DNA from 2 places in the Paenibacillus sp. DRB1-1 genome. Region 1 is predicted to be linked to the other one. Evidence: predicted binding sites of a transcription regulator. Region 1 holds the regulator's gene; the other holds the start of a gene.

Evidence for each region. Region 1 encodes LexA, which represses DNA repair genes until DNA is damaged. Its sites were predicted from a motif close to CGAACATATGTTCG; they were not measured.
Region 2: a site for LexA is predicted at 6,253-6,266, ahead of addB (helicase-exonuclease AddAB subunit AddB). Genes of this name have one in related genera too.

The regions. Positions count from the first base shown of each region.
Region 1 covers NZ_JBODQH010000001.1:5,200,637-5,211,307, forward strand. Annotated here, with positions in the region: gene ACQW03_RS23305 (hypothetical protein) at 504-641, shown strand; gene ACQW03_RS23310 (YjcZ family sporulation protein) at 1,323-1,430, shown strand; gene ACQW03_RS23315 (PLAT/LH2 domain-containing protein) at 1,962-2,453, opposite strand; gene ACQW03_RS23320 (hypothetical protein) at 3,152-3,292, opposite strand; gene ACQW03_RS23325 (hypothetical protein) at 3,334-3,498, opposite strand; gene lexA (transcriptional repressor LexA) at 4,319-4,945, opposite strand; gene ACQW03_RS23335 (LysM peptidoglycan-binding domain-containing protein) at 5,134-5,502, shown strand; gene ACQW03_RS23340 (DUF896 domain-containing protein) at 5,611-5,817, shown strand; gene ACQW03_RS23345 (hypothetical protein) at 5,938-6,447, shown strand; gene ACQW03_RS23350 (HAD family hydrolase) at 6,601-7,395, shown strand; gene ACQW03_RS23355 (1,2-dihydroxy-3-keto-5-methylthiopentene dioxygenase) at 7,497-8,039, opposite strand; gene metH (methionine synthase) at 8,321-10,671, shown strand, end outside.
Region 2 covers NZ_JBODQH010000001.1:4,526,420-4,537,090, reverse strand. Annotated here, with positions in the region: gene addA (helicase-exonuclease AddAB subunit AddA) at 1-2,623, opposite strand, end outside; gene addB (helicase-exonuclease AddAB subunit AddB) at 2,620-6,186, opposite strand; gene ACQW03_RS20380 (class I SAM-dependent rRNA methyltransferase) at 6,425-7,804, opposite strand; gene ACQW03_RS20375 (Na/Pi cotransporter family protein) at 8,163-9,185, shown strand; gene ACQW03_RS20370 (NUDIX hydrolase) at 9,175-9,609, opposite strand; gene mtaB (tRNA (N(6)-L-threonylcarbamoyladenosine(37)-C(2))-methylthiotransferase MtaB) at 9,715-10,671, opposite strand, start outside.

The DNA.
Region 1 (10,671 bases):
TTCTTTCCATGGCTTTACGTGCGCCATCGTAAACTTCCGCAAAAGTTTAGTGTAACTTTGGCAACCGTCTATTCCGCTATTGTTGCATAATAGTTGTGCCCGCTTTCGTCGTTCATTGTTCTGATCTGTAATAGTATACGGAAACGCCGGGTAACAAAGAAGTTGAACGCTTTGTTACCTGATATCGAACGCTACTACCAATACTCTACAATAATTCTGCTGAGCGAAGACGGGTGCCCAACATGAAGGAACTGGAGATAAAGACAGGTAGCAGTGTAGTGGGGACATAAAAGCACGTGTTTGCTGGCTTTGGGAAGAAGGGGACAACAAAGCGATATGCGCTCTATATTGTAATCATAGAGGGCTGGGATGGTGACCAAAAGATCATTACATTTTCCTCGTCTAGAAATAGGCATTATACGGTATTAAACCTCCAATGATCTAGAGTTTATTTTTTGTACGCAGAATATAATTTGTGCATAACACATCAGGAGGCTACATACATGTCAAAAAGACTCGAAGGTAATAGATTATGGGTAAGCAGCCGCATCAACATACCGGAACATAAGGAAGCGTATCTAAAGCTCATGAAAGGCCGTCAAAATACGGCCTTTTTACCGTTGGGGATAAGATCAAAGTGACAAGCCAAGGTACTTGGAACTGGACAGAACGTTTAATATCGTAAGGCGAGCAGCCTGACCTTACATAAATTCTTTTGAAATATCACCAAATCGTTGCATAATCCGAAAGAATGGGTGATACCCTACTGGCATGCACTGACGGGGTGTTTATTGTTTTGGAATATAGTAGAATTCATTAATTGAATCTTGAAGAGTGAAAAATATATACTCGAGCCATAACTCAATGCAATTAAATTGAATTAAGGCAGATATAAAGAAGGACTCTATCAGCTAAGTGCTGTAGGAGTCCTTCTTGTTGTTCTTTAGTTGTGGCAATAGTAAAAGTTCTTATCAGTGGCACCTTGCTGGATACGCTGGTAAGGTGTTTTTTTATTTTCCTAGAAGTCCATCCCATAAACAAAACCTCGCATAGCCTGTGGAGTAAACAAAGGAGGCGTTACGTGTGAGAGGAGTAGAAAGAAGCTACGAAGAAACGGCCGGGAAGATTTGGACATCGATAGCTGCTGTCTTGGCACTCTTCATTTTGTTGGTAATCATCTTGAAATTAATTCTTTTATAAAGATTATTAGGCTCTACCGGTTTATCTGGGTGTGAGCCTTTATTTTGTTTACCTGCATGCCCTATCACTGAACGTATTTATACATATATTAAGGTGAACGACAAATAAAGGAGGTTTAAGACATGGGTGCATATGAAGGTACAGGTGGCGGCGGTGTATGGACTTCTACAGCGGCAATTTTAGTGCTCTTTATTCTCTTAGTTATCATCACTAAATCACTTTGGGTTTAATTCGTGAAAAGAACTGTTGGATAATACCACTTCACTCATGGATGGAAAATAGTTGAACTCAATGAGCGCATAAGCTATTTGGCAATAGCCACAGTATTCGCTTCTCTTTTGGCGAATACTTGGTGGATTTCCTGCCATGATAGATTTGCGCTTATTGTATTTTGTGAGAAGAGGAATGTTTCATTGAATGGGTACAATCCTTCCTAATACCTAAATTTAATCTCAGATAGGGCCTTATTAGTTTGCAACAATAACTGGTATAGGTCTTTATTTGCGATAATACGCACGATACTTTGCATATCTTTCAGTATAGTATTAAGAAGATTCAATATACTTTTCCAGCGGTCATTTCTTAGCTTTTGTTTATATGGCAAATTTACATAACATTTTTCCCATTAGTGAGTTTATTATTAAAATTGATTCATGAGATGGGGTTATAATTACGGCGATACAATTTTAGTAGGATTATTCATCCAAAACAAAAAGACTCTATCCAGATATCGACAGAGTCTTTTGTATGAATATTTGTTTTTAGGATGGAAAAAGTGTTTCGGAATCTGCGGAACCGCCGTCACCAAGCCAACGGTTAGGACCTGCAAATGAGAAAGTTTTCCCGTTTCCAGATATTTTGACATTAGCGATTTTCCAACCTGGTTTATACCCAGATCCATCAGTTCTAATAGTAATTTTTCTGATGTCACCTAGGTTACTAGTGCTGATTCTTGTTGTATCGGAATCTCCTTGTTCAAAGCTACCATTGAGTGTAGCGGTAGCATAATCTCCATTAGAACCATACAGAGTTATAGAGATGTTCGAGTCTGTTCCCGCATCTTTGAGATTGGCCGTATTTACAGTAACGACATATTCAACATTAGCAAAAGGCGTAACAGACTCTAAACTTCTATTTGAGTCTTGTAATGAACTATAAGTGTCACTTGTGACCTGATCTGCAAAAGAAGGTGCAGCAAAAGCTACAGATGAGATAAGCATTGCTACTGATGCTAGTAAAGATACTTTTTTCATTAAATTGTTACCACCTTTCTAGTATTTGTATTTAATGTTATACATGTGTAATGTTTTTGTACATAGTTCATTGGTTGTGAAGAGAAATTTTTTTCTTGTCTTTGTTTGTTGTATTTTATCTTTATGTGTCGGATATTAGCTTTCTAATAATCATGTATGGGGATGATTATTTAGAGAAGGATTTTTAGCGCTTATCCAGAATGAATTGTCGAGTTGATCAACATGAATCATACATATGAAGTGTTGATCGAATATCGAATTGTTTTCAGCTGCATTAAGTCAGATAAGAGCATCTGTAGTCCAGCCGCTGAGTAGGATATGATGGAGGTTGTGGAATACGGTGGTGGGCAAGTGGGGCCTTATAAAATTTAAAAATAAAAAATTGAGCAAACAATGCAGCAACGTACAAATCCTGGACGGATTTACAGCCAGAATACTTAAGTGAAAAAAGCTGAAGCAAGTTTGAGGGCTATAGGTGTGGTCAGTTGTACACAAAGTTTTTGAGTCAAGAATTCTGCTGCTTTGACTGGGTACTATTTCGCTTCTGTTTTAACTAGTGGAAGCATAGTTGAATATGTCGATGGTATTTAAAGGAAGGCAACTGAATTTAGCAGTTCTATGGAATTTAGGAGTTGGGTGTATCGTTTAACACAAAAAAAGCAGGAAGAATCCTTCCCGCTTTTGCTTGAAAACGATTATTAGCGTCTGCGTTGTCTATCATTTACGCTAAACAGATTAACAGCCAGTGCGTTACCTCTTGCACGCGCAATGGCTCTTTGAGTGGAACGGATGTTTAATCTTCTTCTTCTCAAATCACGTTTGCAATGTCTTCTGCTCATATTATCACCTCCCTTCAAAGAAATGAAGGTGCGGTTAAATCTTAGTGGCGTTTATGCTTACGCTTGGAAATTTTGATATTCAAGGCATTGGTTGCTAGTGCATTTCCGCTTCCTGTTTTAGCAGCTGCGGCTTGAAAGACTTTAACGACCAGATATCTGTTTTTCCCGATGCGATGCTTATACGTTTTAACTCTATTTCTGATCATCTGCATATCTCCTTTGCTTAGTTCTGCTATATACATATGTCAATTGTGATAGTAATGTATCAGCATAAATCTATTAAAAGCAAAAAGAAGCTAGTACCTATATTCCTAATGGTTAATAAAAAAACTCATGCGAACCTGTCTTCGCCTTTTCAACTTTACGTTGCAGGAGAATGTTACAGGCAGGTCAGCATGAGTCTAATAGTGTAGATAAAGATAATAGGCAGTTAGTATGAAAATTATTTACTATTAAGAGTGTTAAGTTTTTTCTCGTAGTACGCCTCTTGAGCAAGAATATGATTCAATTGTTCAGAGAGCTGTTTATATTCTTGGCTGTCTCCTGGATAATTATTTCTTTCGAAAATTACAGCTTCGAGTTGCTTTTCTAAATACCTGAAATGGATAAGTATTTGTAAACTAAATATGGTCGTAGGTTGTTATGTGGGAGTTCTCTTTTGCATACAAATGATCCATTGTTGGAACTCCACAGCTTATGGCGATAAATATCACAACAAACGCTGAAATTACAAGTTTTTTCATTTAATTCCTCCTACAGAGCTATGAGTAATTAATATACCATATTTATCTAAAACAAAAAAAGATCTATTAGTTTTGCCCATGACAGTATAGCTGCTCAAGATCAGTGGGGGATTATTTGAGATGAGGAGGCTGATTTTATAGTAGAAAAAATAGGAATAGGTTGCTGAAATGAAAAAATAGTTGTGAGATACATAATAAACATAATAGCAATACAAAACCGGCTTGCCCTAGGCAGCCGGTTTTGTATTAGTGGTTAGAATAACGGGGGAGAAAGAACGAGAAATCAGTGGAAGTCCCGGAAGAGTCCTACAACCTTGCCCAAAATGCTGACGTGTGTCAGGCGAAGCGGTTCAAAGGCTGGATTTTCAGGTTGAAGCCGGATATGATCTTTTTCTTTGTAGAAGGTTTTAACTGTAGCTTCGTCTTCATCTGTCATAGCTACAACAATATCACCATTATCAGCGGTCTGCTGCTGACGTACGATTACATAGTCTCCGTTAGCAATCCCAGCCTCAATCATGCTTTCGCCTACAACAGATAACATGAATATTTTATCCTCACCAACAAAGTGTTGGGGAAGAGGAAAGTAATCTTCAATATTTTCTGTCGCCGTAATAGGAAGACCAGCGGTTACTTTGCCGACGACGGGCACACGACTAATGGAGTAATTAATCAAGTTGCTGTTATCCGATTCGTCTTGACCGAGTAACTCAATAGCCCGTGGTTTTGTAGGATCGCGGCGAATGAGTCCTTTTTTTTCTAAACGATCCAAATGACCGTGAACCGTAGAACTGGAGGCCAATCCGACAGCCTCGCCTATTTCGCGTACAGAAGGGGGGTATCCCTTTAGACGCACTTCATTGCGGATAAATTCAAGAATGGCCTGCTGGCGGCTCGAAATCTTAGACATACCGTATCAACCCCATTTAGTAACGTTTGGGAAAATTATAGCATAGAACCTCCGTTCGTACAAACATAAGTTCTAAATAATCCCTGAAAATAATTGCGAACTTTTGTTCTCTTTTCTATTGAACAAAACAAATGTTCGTGTTATATTGTGAAAACATAAGAACAAACGTTTGGAGGACGCAGCCAATGATGAAATATAGCACCTATCAAAGTATTTTTCCAATGAATTTAGAAAATTTACAGGAGACCCGAAAAGAGGGGAGAGCGCGTTTTATGCAGTTTATTAGTAATACTCTTCTACTTAAGCTTCTTATTATAGTGATTGTTGCTTGGATTGCAGGAGCAGGCGTACTTACGGTTTTCGCGGCTCCTTCAGCTTCCAAGGAAGAAATGACTAAATTGACGGTACAACCTGGGGATACGTTGTGGCAGATTGCCACAAATCATAAACCGGAACGAATGGATACACGGGTATATATAGAAGGAATTGTGCGAATTAACGATTTAGAGGATCGGGGAGTGCAGGCAGGTCAGATACTCAAGCTTCCTAACTTCTGATCTATAAACTATTAGAGCTTGTCAGGGAGCGTAATGTGGGAGCCTTGACAAGCTCTTTTCTACATGTCAAAGTGTATTATATCTTTGCTTTTATGGAGGGGACACAATTTGGATATAGACAGTTTAGTACAGCGTATTAATGAATTAGCGCGCAAAGCAAAATCCGAGGGATTGACAGAAGAGGAAACCACAGAGCGCGCCAATCTTCGGGAAATTTATTTAGGTAACATTCGCAGTAATTTTCGGCAGCAGCTTGAAACGATTGAATTTGTGGACGATGATACATCAAAGGGAAATGACGGGCTGAAGCATTAATGTTGTTAAAGCGCTCAAGCCTGCAATTTGCCTTTTGTTTTAGGTGCCGTTCTCGGTATCTCTATAGATCAGCTTTGAGGCAATTGTTTTAATGTAATATATCTGGGAAGGAATTGAGAGATGGCCCGATCATTTGAAAGAAAAGTACGCAAAAACACAGCGCATTTAAATAAATCGCGCAAAAAGCAAGGTATTCAAACCATTAGCGTCGCAGGTTCTGCAATGGATATTTTCCGTGGCCGTAACATTACTGTGCCAATTATGCTGGCTGGTCTTTCTGTATTGTACATGCTTATGAGTTACTTTTTGACTAAGACCGGTATGCGAGGGATGGATTGGCTTGTATTCGGCCTGTACTTGATGCTGGCTGTTATCTTTTTTATCCGTCGTCCTTATCTGAAAGTGGGAAAGGATACTCTCTATATGCTGAAAGGTGGTAGAGAACGTCCAATGACGGCAGGGGACATGAAAGGCATTAAGATTGAAAAGGGTTACGTAACCGTTGAAAGAAAAGGTAAGGGCGGTAATTTTATTTTCACAAAATCATTAGGTCGCTATGACACGGATGCCATTGCAGAGAGACTTGAGAAGTTTGCACTATCCAATCAGATACAGGTAGACAAGAAATAACTGATTAAGCCTGTAGCTCTGTAACGAAGGCCGCAAGATGTTATTTCATATAACATGCTGCGGCCGCTTGCTTAATATAGGCACACATAACGATCCAAATGCTAATCAAGCAAATAGGCGTACATATACTGTGGAAAGAGAGTGGATAATCCGATGACGATTCAGGCGGTAATGTTTGATCTTGATGATACCCTTTTGTGGGATGAACGTAGTGTAGAAGAGGCATTTGATGCAGCGTGCCAAACAGGCTCCCGTGAAGCAGGTGTTGATCCGAAAACTCTGGAGGAAGCCGTACGCAAGGAAGCACGCGCTTTGTATGAATCCTATGAAACCTTTAGTTTTACTCAAATGATCGGCATTAATCCGTTTGAAGGATTGTGGGCAAATTTTAGAGCAGGCGAGCAACCTGAATTCCGCCAATTGGAACAGTTGGCCCCTGTTTATCGAAAGGAATCATGGCGCAGAGGACTCCAGCAACTAGGGATAGATAATGAGAAGTTGGCGGAAAAGCTGGCTACCCAATTTGCTTCGGAAAGACGTGCGCGTCCACATGTATATGAAGAAACGTTTGAAATTCTAGAACAATTGAAGGGACATTACAAGCTGTTATTGCTGACAAATGGCTCCCCTGATCTACAACAGGAGAAACTGGATGGAGTTCCTCAATTAGCTCCTTTCTTTGATCATGTTGTCATTTCAGGTTCATTTGGTCGAGGCAAGCCTGATCCGTCTATATTCCAGCATGCTTTGGGGCTTCTTGGTATTGAGCCTGAACATGCTTTAATGGTAGGAGATAAACTGACGACTGATATTCAAGGAGCGTTGGCAGCAGGTGTACACTCGGTCTGGGTGAACCGAAACGCTAAAACCAATACCACAGAGATCAAGCCGAAGTTCCAGATCAAGCATCTGTCTGAATTGGACGGAATTATTCAATCGTTAAAGTAAGAAATCCATAGTCTTTAGAAACAAGTATTAAGAAAACTCCCTTCGCTCGATTGTTACAGAGCAGAGGGAGTTTTTTTATTCACACAAGGATAAATTCGTAATCATGCTTTAATGAAGGTTGGATCTTCATACGGTTCGGCAATCCAGCCATTTTCTTCGATGAACAAGCGGATTGCGACGATCTTTTGATTCTCCATTAAAGTGAAGAAGTGAGGTATATTTTCAGGTACGGAGATAACGTCTCCCGGTGAAAGCTCTACGTTAAAATAGCCGATCTCTTCAGGGCCTTTAATAATGAAGATGCCTTTACCAGCGACAATGGCACGGATCTCATCCTCGGTGTGGGTGTGAATTTGCTCAAACTTGGCCAGCAGCTCGTCCAAATTCGGCGTTGCTTCAGATAAAGTGATAACGTCCCATATTTTATATCCGCGACGTGCGGCTAAATCCTTGATTTCGGGTTCAAATGTTTTGAGAACAGCGGCCTTTTGATCATCTGTTAAGGTAAAGTTTTCTTGCAGCTCCCCAGACAATTTGGAAGCATCCCAATGTTCATACAATATCTCGTGACTCTCCAGAAATTCACGTACTTGTTCTTCACCGCTAATACGTTTGTTTGTATTACGTAGTAAGATTTCGGCCATATATTTATTCCCTCTTTTCCACTTGGATTAATGTTGTATAAAGAATACCATGTCTTGAAACGTTGTACAATACAGGATTTCAACATTTTATAATGCAAATGACTATAGCTAAAGGTTGCAGGGTTAAGTGCGTTCTTTAATGCTACAAACTGTAAAAATGGATTAGAGAAGTCGTTTTTACAAAGAACAACCTGTATAAAACGTATGTTTTTACTTCAATCTATCTAAATGATACGGTTTCTGCTAAACTAGGATTTAACGTTTTGCGGGGGTGAAGAAATTTGGATAAAGTTAGCTTGCAGGATGCATTACAACGAAGAATACTCCTTCTTGATGGGGCCATGGGCACCATGATTCAACAGGAAGACCTTTCCCCCGATGATTTTGGTGGGGAAGAGTTGGAGGGCTGTAATGAAATGCTGGTCTTAACGAGACCGGATGTCATTCAAGGGATTCATGAAGCATACTTGAAGGCCGGAGCAGACCTAATTGAAACGAATACATTTGGAGCAACATCCGTCGTTTTGGCGGATTACGATATACCCGAACGTGCCCGTGAAATTAATCTGGTGGCGGCCAAACTGGCGCGTAACGCGGTGGATAAATACAGCACTGCAGACAAGCCACGTTTTGTAGTAGGAGCTATGGGCCCAACCACGAAAACCTTGTCTGTCACAGGTGGGGTTACATTTGCTGAGCTGATTGAAAGCTATCAAGAGCAGGCCTTGGCGCTTATTGAAGGCGGGGTCGATGTACTGCTATTGGAGACCTCACAGGATACGCTTAACGTCAAAGCTGGAAGCATCGGAATTCGGCAAGCTTTTGAGCAGACAGGTATCGAGCTTCCGCTAATGATTTCAGGCACGATTGAGCCTATGGGAACGACGTTGGCCGGACAAAATATCGAATCCTTTTCCATATCACTGGAACACTTACATCCAATTTCGATTGGGTTGAATTGTGCTACAGGTCCAGAGTTTATGCGTGATCATATTCGCTCTCTGTCTGAAATGTCCTCTGCAGCTATTAGCTGTTATCCAAATGCGGGCTTGCCCGATGAAAATGGCCAATACCATGAATCGCCTGATTCATTAGCACGTAAAATGGCTGCTTTCGCTGAAAAAGGTTGGTTGAATATTGCTGGGGGATGTTGTGGTACCACGCCTGAGCATATTCGAGTTATGAGTGAAAGTATGGCGCAGTTTGAGCCGCGTCCGCTGGTAGGTCATCATCCTCCTGCCGTATCGGGCATTGAGCCTGTATATATTGAACAGGACAATCGTCCGTATATGGTTGGTGAGCGAACGAATGTTCTGGGCTCCCGCAAATTCAAGCGTTTGATCGTGGAAGGCAAATATGAAGAGGCATCTGAAATTGCCCGTGCTCAGGTAAAAAGCGGAGCGCATGTCATTGATATTTGTGTGCAGGACCCGGATCGCGATGAAATGACGGATATGGAAGCATTTTTGAAACTGGTTGTAAACAAGGTAAAGGTACCTTTAGTGATTGATACTACGGATATTAAAGTCATTGATAAAGCACTTCAATATTCGCAAGGCAAGGCAATAATTAACTCCATTAATTTGGAGGATGGTGAAGAGAAATTTGAGAAAATGGCTCCTCTTATTCATAAGTACGGCGCTGCTGTTGTTGTTGGAACAATTGATGAACGTGGACAGGCTATTTCACGTGAGGATAAGCTTGAGGTAGCTAAACGTTCTTATGATCTGTTGGTGAACCGTTACGGTTTGGCAGCGGAGGATCTAATTTTTGATACACTCGTATTTCCAGTAGGAACAGGTGATGAGCAATATATCGGTTCAGCTAAGGAAACCATTGAGGGCATTCGCATTATTAAAGAAGCGCTTCCCGGAGTGCATACCATCCTGGGCATCAGTAACGTATCTTTTGGTTTGCCGGAAGCGGGTCGTGAAGTGCTCAATTCCGTCTATTTATATGAATGCACCAAAGCAGGTCTGGACTATGCGATTGTAAACACTGAGAAGCTTGAACGTTATGCATCCATTCCAGAGCATGAGCGGAAACTTGCGGAAGACTTGATCTATAAAACAAATGACGATACTTTATCCGCTTTTGTAGCAGCTTTCCGTAACAAGAAAGTGGAGAAAAAAGAAAAGATATCAAACCTTTCGCTTGAAGAACGACTGGCTTCCTATGTAGTCGAGGGAAGTAAGGAGGGACTCATTCCGGATCTGGAGCAAGCGCTCGTGAAATATTCTTCGCTGGAGATTATTAACGGCCCGCTGATGAAGGGGATGGAGGAAGTAGGACGACTGTTTAACAATAACGAATTGATTGTTGCGGAGGTGCTGCAAAGCGCTGAAGTGATGAAGGCGTCCGTGGCTTATTTAGAGCCGTTCATGGAGAAGAATGAATCCTCAGTAAAAGGTAAGATTTTGTTGGCTACAGTCAAAGGTGATGTGCATGACATTGGTAAGAATCTGGTGGAGATTATTCTATCCAACAATGGTTACCATATCGTGAATCTGGGTATAAAAGTACCACCAGAACGCATTATTGAGGCTTACCGTGAAGAAAAGGCCGATATGATTGGCTTATCCGGACTGCTTGTTAAATCGGCACAACAAATGGTGCTGACCGCACAGGATTT
Region 2 (10,671 bases), 670 kb from region 1:
CGATAGGGAATTCAAGTCCTTTACTCTTATGAATGGTCATAATGCGGACAGCCTGATCAGGTTCAGTCCCTCCGCTAATTGATCCTAAATCACCGCCTCGCTCCCGTAGACGGGAAATGAAGGTCAGAAATCGGAACAATCCTCGGTTGGACGTAGAAGTCTCATACTGTCTCGCTCGGTCATATAGCGCCCGCAAATTGCTTTGACGCTGTGAGCCGCCAGGCAGTCCACCGACCCAATCCAGATATCCTGTTTCCTCCAGCACATTCCAAATCAATGCACTTAAGCTGCCTTGTCTGGCTTCCTGCCGCCAGGCTTCCAAATTACGCAAAAATGAACGTAGTCGGGCAGACAACGTATTCCCATCATTTCTATTACCAAAGTCAGATGAAGATAAAGAGTCCTCTGGGAAAAGATCCAACTCCATGATGTCAGCTGAAATCCCTTTTTCGCTTTCTTCCAGTGGGTCAGCCTCAGCCGCCGCCAGCAATGCGCCATAAAACAATCCATCCGGCTTCTCCAACCGAATTTGTGCCAGTTCATCTTCGGTCAAGCCGACAATCGGCGAACGAAGCACTGATGCAAGCGGGATGTCCTGCTGCGGATTATCAATAATATGCAGTAGAGACAACATTACCTCAACTTCCGTTGCTTTAAAAAAGCCTGTCGTCTGCTCCCCGGAGGCCGGAATGCCCTCAAGCCGCAGTTCCTCCACAATTAGGGGGGCCCACACGCTTGCCGAACGAAGCAAAATGACGATATCGCCGTAGACTGCCGGACGCATCGCTTTTAATCCTCTGTCGTAAATCAACAGTGGTTGTCCAGTATCTCCGGTCAGTTCTTTAATCCGTTGCGCGATCGCACGAGCCTCTAACTGTGCCGTTTCTAACTCCACAAGCTCAGCCAGCTCACTTTCCTGTAAAGCAGATTCGTCCCCCGTTTCGGACAGCTCCGAAGCCTCAGAAAGACCATGTCCACCCTTATCAACTAACAGCAGCTCAGGTGCATATACAGATGCAGGGTCTTGATCCGACTGGTCGGGATAGGATGCGCCGTGTACCAGCCATGCTCGTTCATCGTACTCAATTTCCGCCACATCCACACTCATAATCTGGCGGAACACCAAATTGACCGCATCGACAACTTCCTCCCGACTGCGGAAATTACGCGCCAGATCAATTAATAAGCCATCTTCCTGCTCTTGCATGCCGTACCGTTGATACTTATTCAAAAACAGACCCGGCTCCGCCAGCCGAAACCGATAAATACTCTGTTTCACGTCGCCCACCATAAAACGGTTACCCGGTTCCTCCCGTGATACCAGCCTGACGATATCTTCCTGTACGGTATTCGTATCCTGATACTCATCCAGCAGCACCTCGTCGAATTGCGCCTTGTATTCGAGCGCAGCGTCGGAAGGTAGTAGCTTGTACGGAGTAGAATCGGGATGTCGTAATATTTTCAGGCAATAATGTTCCAAATCCCCGAAGTCCACCAGCCCTTTTGACTGCTTGTGCTGTTGAAATCGTTCCCCGAATACAATCACGGTTTCTACCAATTCGTCCATCAGCGGAGCCGCGGCGTGCAACTCCTCCCAATAGGCTTCTGCTCTCCTGCCAAACAGGGAAGCCTTCATATCTGTAATCATTTTTTTGGCTGCTTCGCGCAGCGTTTTAACCCGTTCCTGCAATGCAGGCTCGGTCTGATCTTTTTTGACGGGCTTGAGCTTACCGAAGGAAGCTGTCTGAAAATGATCATATAGAGATGCCCATGGCTGTGTCTCCAGCTCTTGTAGCAATCCCTTCACCATCGCCGCATCCTCTTGCAACGTCACGGCATAAGGCGCAGGACCGCCGGGCTGCATAGCTGTTTCATGCGCCTGTTCCAGCAAGCTCGCTGCGCCGCGCAATGAAAGTGCAGCATCCGCCAAAATGCTGCGAACCCAGGGAGTCTCTCCCAAAGCGGCTACATCCTGTACACGAAATGCTGCCGCTGTCTCCCGCAGCCAATGTTCTGGCCAAGGATGACTTTGAGAAAAATCATACAGCCGCTGAACAAGCACGTACATTGCATCATCGGTGCGTTCTCCACTAAACCAGTCGACCAGTCTGCGGAATGTACTGCCTTCATCATGAGCCTCGTATTTCTCCTCAAACAGTTCTTCTAGGAGCTCCTGACGCAGCAATTCTGTCTCATGCTCATTCATAATCCGAAAACCGGGATCAAGGGGAATGGCCTGATAATGCCTGCGGATGACCTCCATACAAAATGAGTGAAGCGTCGTAATCGAGGCCCTATTCAGCAACGATAGCTGGCGGCGTACATGCTCACTTTCCGGTTCCTGTTCCAGTACACGTTCCAACGCTTCGCGTATCCGTTGACGCATTTCGGCGGCTGCAGCCTTCGTAAAGGTCGCTACCAGTAACCGATCCACACTGAAGCCGAGCTGGGGATCGACGATTTTACGAATAATACGCTCTACGAGTACCGCAGTTTTACCAGACCCTGCCGCTGCCGCGACCAGCATGTTGTTACCAGATTCCGAAATTGCACGCCACTGGTCATCGCTCCACATACTGCCTTCCGGCTTCGGCATGCCTTTAGTATTTGACGTGCTTATCATTGGTCCATTCCTCCTTTCCCTTCCTGTGTATGACCCAGCAGATTCCAGATCTGATCTTTCCCTGGTTTACCCCATTGATTGTAGCCACTGCCCTCCAGACTGTCGTCAAATTGACAAACAGGCTTAAAAGAGCAGAAGGTACATGCCGTCTCTTGCTGGATACGATAAGGTTCAATGGCCACATCGCCCTCTGTCATCCGTGTACCAATCGTCCGAATATTATGACGTACCGAAGCTAGCAGGCTGTCCCACTGTTCCGGCGAAGCAACCGAAGCACTGCTATAAAAACTGCCGTCTGCTTTCACCGCAACAGGTAAAATAGAGGAATATCCCTTGTCCAATGCTGTATCCATTTGCCCAACTACATCCCGATCCGCGAGCAATAATCCCTTCATCTTAAAACGTTTCAAAAGCTCCTGACGGGCCTGTTCTGCACTAAGACCGTTAAGCGACTGCAGCATCGGATTGTGGACGTGAAAATACAGTGTACCCGCTGGATAAGCTGTCTCGCCCAACCATTCCTCCGCCGCATTCAGCAGCACATCCAGGTAGGTGAGCATTTGCAAGGACAGGCCATAGTACACTTCATGCAGCTTGAGATCCTTTTGGCTAGATTTGTAATCGATGACACGCAAAAGTAATCCCTTTTCTCCCTCTGCCACATCTACACGGTCAATCCGTCCGACAATTTCCATCACAACGCCGTTATCTAACCGGAAGCTTAACGGAGGAAGCTGCTGACCCGGTCCAAAGTCTAACTCCAGCCCAATCGGCTCAAAACTACCTCTTCGCGCATGTTCACCTAAAATCAACGAAGCACGGCTCACGATGTCTTTCAATTTGCGCAAAATGTAGCCATACCGCTTGGAGCTCATTAAAATCTCGCCTTGCAGACGAGGTGCCAAACGCTCCACTGTACTTTCCGCCTCTTGGCGGCATTCCTCCGTGCTGAGACTGCCCCAGCTAACATTGCGTTTACGCAAATTGATCGCCATCTCTCCAAGCGCGGCATGGAATAATTGTCCGATATCCGGGGCTTTCAGGCGATACATTTGACGTTCCTTCAAACGAAGACCGTGAGAGGCAAAGTGCGAAAATGGACATGCCACAAAACGTTCCATACGAGATACGCTGGTACGCAGCTTGCTGCCGTACAGACGGCGGCTCGTTTCCTTCTGCATTTCGGCATGGTTCTCGTAAAAAAGTGACGTCAACAGCTGACGTAGCTTGTCCTTCTCACGCCCTTGCTGGCTTGCATACCAGTTATATACCTCCCACCAAGGAGATAAAATGTCACCGCCACGTCGCCAATGTCGTAATTGCGCAATGAGCTGCGGCAAAGCCTCGGACGGATGAGAAGCATACTCCCATTGCGTCGTCCAAGCATCCCCTGGCAAAGGGTATCCAGCCAGTGGACGTTCGTCCAGACTAGGAAACAGGTGCCGCACATGTCGTACTAACTCAGACGGCAGCAACGACTTCCCTTCTTCATCGGTCACTGCATAGCTCATCCACAGGCTTTTACCGGCTGAGGTAAGGGCTGTATAAGCGAGAAAACGTTCGTCCAACAAACGTCTTGTCATATCCGGCGCCAGCTCTACGCCTCGTTCGTTTAATGCCGTACGCTCCTGCTCATTCAGCACACCGTCCTCATGGAACACAGCCGGCATCACACCTTCGTTCATACCTAGCACAAAAGCATGTTGAATACCGGACACACGTGTACGGTCCGTGTTTCCGACTAGAACCTGATCCAGAGCTGGCGGAACAAGTCCCATACGAAACTCAGCCAATCCCGTTTCCAGCACACCCGCAAACAAAGAGGTATCCAGCCTCTCGTCACCCATCATTTCGACGATTTGATCCAGTAGTTCAAGCACTGCATCCCATACTTGACGATGCTCTTTCGCCTGCTCAGGTTTTCCTGATTCCTCTGCCTGATGAATGAAGGCGTCCAGCTTGTGGCCGATTTCTGCATCCTCCAGTAACAGATATACCGCTTCACACTTCTCAAGTGCAGTTCGTGCCTTGCCCACACGTTTCTCAAACGCACGTAAAGGCGTCACGATCACATCCCGGCACAGTTCCATCAAATCCAACGTTTCATCCCGCCTACGGTTCCGTTCCTGCTCCTCCAGCTCCAGTGACAAGCTGGGCACAGCCTGCCACGGGCGACTGTCTGTCCAACGGCTGCCTTGTATTCCGCAGGCTAGTACATAGTTTTCTAAACGGTCCATCTCCTCACGGCTCACCCGACCATCCAGCGGCAGGAGAAGGTCTGTTTTGACCGCACGGAATACATCCTCATATCGCCAACGACGCTGCACGATATCCAGTGAAGCCCGAATCAATTCCACTAAGGGATGATGCAATACACTTCTCCTCTGATCCAGAAATACTGGAACCTCATATTGTTTGAATATCGGTTCCACCCATGGCTCATAATCTTCAATATGACGCACAAACAGAGCCATCTCCCGATAACGCGCGCCTTCATCTCGGGCCAGACGGCGCATTTCGCGTACAGCCCCTTCCAGCTCTGCACGGCGATTAGCCGCAGTGTACAGTTTTATTCCCTCTGGCTGCTTTTCTGCCCATTGCTCTCGTAGCTTTTGCTGCCGCATCCGTTGTTCCTGATTCCGTAACCCTGTATGATGTTCAAAGTTAGCCTCCAAATATGCCAACGCCGGACGCTCCTTAAATCTCGGCAGCGGATCAGGGCGTAGTAATTGTGTCTGCGTCTCTACCATCAGCTCGTCTGCCATTCCTTTGAGCTTTACATACGTAGCCGCTGAAGGATGAAACAAATCCAGCTCATGCGGAAGCTGCCCGCTCTCGTAGCTGCGGCTGCAAGTCAGCGCCACCGTCAACGAAGAAGCGTGCAGCATAAGCTGCTCCACCACCTTGTATTCATGTGGTGTAAACCTGCGGTAGCCATCCATCCAAATATCTGCCCCACGCACAAGGGAAGACTGAGCAATCTGTTCTGCCAGCATGCGCAGCGTATCTTCACCGTCAATATATTTAAGCGTCAGCTCTCGTTCAAAATCCTCATAGATTAGACTGATATCTTTGAGCTTGCCGCGCAAAATCGGAGTTGACTCTCCAGCAGCGTTCATTCGCTCCAGTTGCTCCGGTACAGACCGAGTATCATTTCCATACTGCTTTAGCTCCGTAAACAATGTATTCAACCGATCCACAAAGCCGAGCTGGTCTCCCGAATCCTTAAACAAACTCAGTTCATCCTTGCGACGACGAATAATTTTATATAAAAGCATCTTCTTGCCTTCTTCCGTTACAGGCACCAGTGCTGAACCCCCGGTTTCCTGCATAACTAAATAGGCAAGACGATGAAATCCCATCACTTGGGCGCGCACCGACCCCTGAATACCGTTTCCGGCTTCTGTAAGTAACGCATGCTCAGAAGCAAATGACGATTGCTCCGGTACAAGTAACAGCATAGGCTTACCTAGCGGCTCCTCGCGTAACATAGACGTCATTTCATTGCGGATTAACGTACTTTTACCACTCCCAGAGCGGCCAATCAACAAGCGGACCGACATGATGCGGCCTCCTTTCCAACGAACAACATTCTATTAAACAGTATAGCATATCAGGCAAGGGAGAAAAGAACGTACGTTTGCCATGTTGTAGCAATTCTTCCTCTCTCTAAAAAAAACAAATCAGTCCCGCAGATTGGCTTGGTGCACGCCTTCTCTACAGGACTGATTTATATCTAAACGAGTCTATTTTACCTATTTAATCACCAAAAAGGCGATTGACTTTGACCTTGTATGAAACCTACAGCTGTGTCCGGCTGCGCACCTCAAAGATGGCGAATTTCAAGTAATGGCCTTCCTCCACACCCAAAATTTGAGGATGGTCTTTACCAGCCGCTCTCCAGTCTACCAGACGAAGGATTTTGCCGGCATCTGCCGCCGCTTCCTTAATGGTATCTAAAAACAACTCTGGCCGCATATGGAACGAGCAGCTCGCTGTCACTAGATAGCCGCCCTCATTGACCAGCTTCATCCCGTGCAGGTTGATATCTTTATATCCACGTGTAGCTCCTTTGACAGCGTTCTTCGTTTTGGCAAAGGCTGGCGGATCAAGAATGACCACGTCAAAGGTGCGTCCGCCACCTGCTGTCAGCGGCTTGGATGTATCTCCTTTGCCCCCGGCTCGTGCATTGCGTTCCTCTACACCCTTCACTTGATTGCGCAAATATTGAAAAGCATCGTCGACGACAAACTCAACGCGTTCCTCAAAACCGTTCAGCTTGACATTATCCCGCGCACTTTCAATCGCATGCTCAGAAATATCAAGACAAGTTACTTTTTTAGCACCATGTTTACAGGCATTGAGCGTAAAGCTTCCCGTATGTGAAAAACATTCCAATACGGTTGCGCCGTCCCAGAATGGAAATTCAACAACCTTACCACTTTTATTCACTGGCTTCATGACCGTAGTGCCCGCATCCCCTGAGTCTGCAGCTACTTCTTGTAGCGTAATTCCACTACGTGCTCCCCAACCTGTCATCAACGGTGCTATAGCCGCACGATTTTCACGCTGGTCAAAGAAATACCCCGTCTTCTGGCCCTCTACGATATCAACCTTGATTTGCAGGCCATTTTCCGTCACCACCACATGACGCGGGCAATCACCGTACAAAGGACCCTTCGTTTGTTCCAATCCTTCCAGCTCACGGATGGATACATCACTGCGCTCATATATACCAACAGGACCCACTACTTCAACGAGCGCATCCCTGATTTCTTCCCTGCGCCGATCCATGCCAAGCGTTAACAACTGCACGACTAACACATCACCAAATCGATCTACTATCAGTCCAGGCAAAAAATCAGCCTCGCCGTACACCAACCGATAAGCGTCTCCCCCGGTCACAAAACGTTCGCGGTGCTCCAGACATTTGCGAAAGCGTTGGGCAAAAAAGTTTTGATCCATTGCTTCCAGCGGCTCGTAGGACATTACACGCACTGTAATTTGTGAAGCTGGATTATAGTAACCTGTCGCCAAATAACGCCCCTGATGGTTAACGATACTGACCAAATCGCCTGCCTCTGGGTCCCCTTCGATCTTGGCTATTTCGTTTTTAAACACCCAAGGGTGTGCGTGCTCCAGTCTTTTTTTACGGCTGCGTTCTAATATTACTGAAGGCAAAATCCTTCACTCCTATTCTTAAGTTACTCAAAGCCCTTAAAAGTGCGGTGTTCGATGGGGCGCGGCTCCGCGATTCATTTGATCTTACGATCGCTGTTGCAACGGGATTCTTGGGATTAGGTAACACATTTAAAGGTAAGAATCCCGTTGCAAAGGCGAACGCTGGCGCTTCTCCAGATTCAAATGAACCGCTCCGCTACTGCCCGTCTTTATATCGACGTCACGCTTTTAAAGCTTGCGAAGATACTACAAAATTATCGTTCCGTAAAAAAGAGCTCAGCCATGCTTGTCATGGCTGTCCCCGACAGATCATAGGCTGTTACATAAGTATTTTCACCTAGAAAAGGGGGCTATGCCCGTGTTTATACATGTTATACTCCCACTGTGCGGCGGGCTGTTTATTTTTTTGGGCGGGATGAAGCTGATGGAAGCAGCTCTCCGGCATTTGGCCGGTCCCTTCCTCACCCGCTGGCTGAACCGCGCCACAGTTTCCCCTTGGCGGGGCATGCTGTTCAGCTCAGGCATTACCGCCTTGCTGCAAAGCAGCACCGCCGTAACGGTGCTGACGATCGGACTGGTCAACGCTGGGCTGTTGACCTACGGCCGCACGCTCGGCATCATTCTCGGCACCAATATCGGCACCTGCCTGACCACCGAGCTGATGGGGCTCCAGCTTGGCATGCTGGCTGTTCCGCTGCTCTGCGGCTCACTGCTATGCTGGAGCACTGCCGTCCTGTGGGGTGAAGCTATCCCCGGTCGCCAGTATGCGTCCGCCGGAGCTTCATCCGGCTCCAATGGGCTTAGCCGTCCGCAGGCTGTACAATATATCAGCCTCGTCTTTGCTGGATTTTCGCTAATTCTGGCAGGTATCCGCGTAATGCAAACGGTCGGCCCCTGGATTGAGCAGGCCGGACTATTCCGCTGGTTTCTTGACCACGCTGCGGCCAACATGTGGTGGGCCTTCGCTGCTGGAGCCTGCCTGACCGCACTGATTCACAGTAGTGCAGCCGTCATTGGCATGGCGATCAGCCTTGCCGCTGCGGGTGCCTTGCCAGCCGATGTGGGGATCGCCATCGTCATCGGCTCCAATGTAGGCACCTGCGTAACCGCTCTGATTGCCGCTGTTGGCGGCAGCGTGTCCGGCAAATTTGTGGCCTGGTCCCACGTGCTGCTGAACGTAGGCGGAGCATTGCTCTTTATGCCGTTGATCCCTGGGCTGGAAATGGCCGCCGCCTGGATATCTACCGAGCCCGGAGCCAAGGTAGCCCATGCCCAAACCCTGTTTAACGTTATTAGCTCTCTGCTGGTCTTGCCTCTCTGCTATCTACCTGTGTGGATGCGTTTAGAGGATCGTATATCTCCACACAGAATCAAACGTTAATTCCTAGCATGGACAGCGCCTTGCTTAAAATGACATCATTATTGTCATATCCACCCTGGCGCTGGAGACGCCATGCTTCCTCAGGTGTATGCCACGCAACTCCTTTAATTTCTTCGATCTGCGCCTGTAAATCCCCATCCAGTGCCTCTACAAGATAATAGTGTACTTCTTTATCCACTTCCCCAAATTCCGGATGCTGATACGTATAGGCAATCATATCTACATGTTGGATAATTCGCCCGTTCAACCCTGTTTCCTCACGAATTTCACGTAAAGCCGTCTGTTCGATTGTTTCTCCCAACTCCATTTTCCCTTTAGCCAAGGATACCTTGCCATATCGGTCTGTAATGAGCTGAATTTCAAGCTGCTCCCCCTGTTTGCGAAACACAACGCCGCCTGCGGAAATTTCCTTTTTTGCCGCCATCCTGTAATCTCCCTTCCTTGCGCAACAAGGATTCCGTCCTCTCTGTAAGGAAAGGCGAAATCCTTGTTTGCCATCTCTATTGCCTGTTCAGGCTTTTTTTTGTTCTTACAGAGCTGTTTGCAGCCCATTCTCCAGTACGCGGACCAATTGGCCCTCACTTTCATTAATGCCTGCCTTCGTCAGCTTCACGCGGCATACCTTGCCAACCAGATCCTCAGTACCTTCAAACGCCAGTTGAATATAATTGTCACTATATCCATGAAGTATGCCGCTATCTTCGGTCCCTTTCGGGGCAACTTCCGGAATGACCTCCAGCACCTGACCTACAAACTTCTCAGCATACGCCAGTTGCATTTGCTCTGACAGTTGTATCAGCTCATGCACTCGTGCATTTTTCACGTCCTCATCCACCTGATCCTCCATACGCGCCGCAGGAGTTCCACTGCGCTTGGAGTACGGGAACACGTGCATTTCCGAAAAACCGATTTTTTTCATCAGCTCATAGCCATTGCGGAACATTTCATCCGTCTCCCCAGGGAAGCCGACAATCACATCCGTTGTAATCGCTACATCTGGCATTGCTTTGCGAATCATAAGCATTTTGTTATAAAACTCTTCTGTGGTGTACTTGCGACGCATCCGTTTCAACACGGTGTCGTCCCCCGCCTGAAGCGGTATATGAAAATGACGAACCAGCTTGGTGGAACGGTTCAGTACATCAAGCATTTTTTCATCAATCTGGCTGGCTTCAATCGAACTGATACGGATACGCTCCAGCCCTTCCACCTTCTCCAGATCCCACAACAGATCAGATAGGTCATAATTATCCATGTCGTCACCATAACCGCCAGTGTGGATGCCTGTGAGTACAATTTCCTTGTAGCCTGCGTGAACCAGTTGACGCGCCTGTGCAATAATACTCGCAGCATCACGACTACGGGATAGACCCCGCGACCACGGAATGATGCAGAAGGTACAGAAGTTATTGCAACCATCCTGAATTTTCAAAAAGGCCCGAGTATGATTAGCAAAATCAGGTACATCCATTTCCTCAAATACACG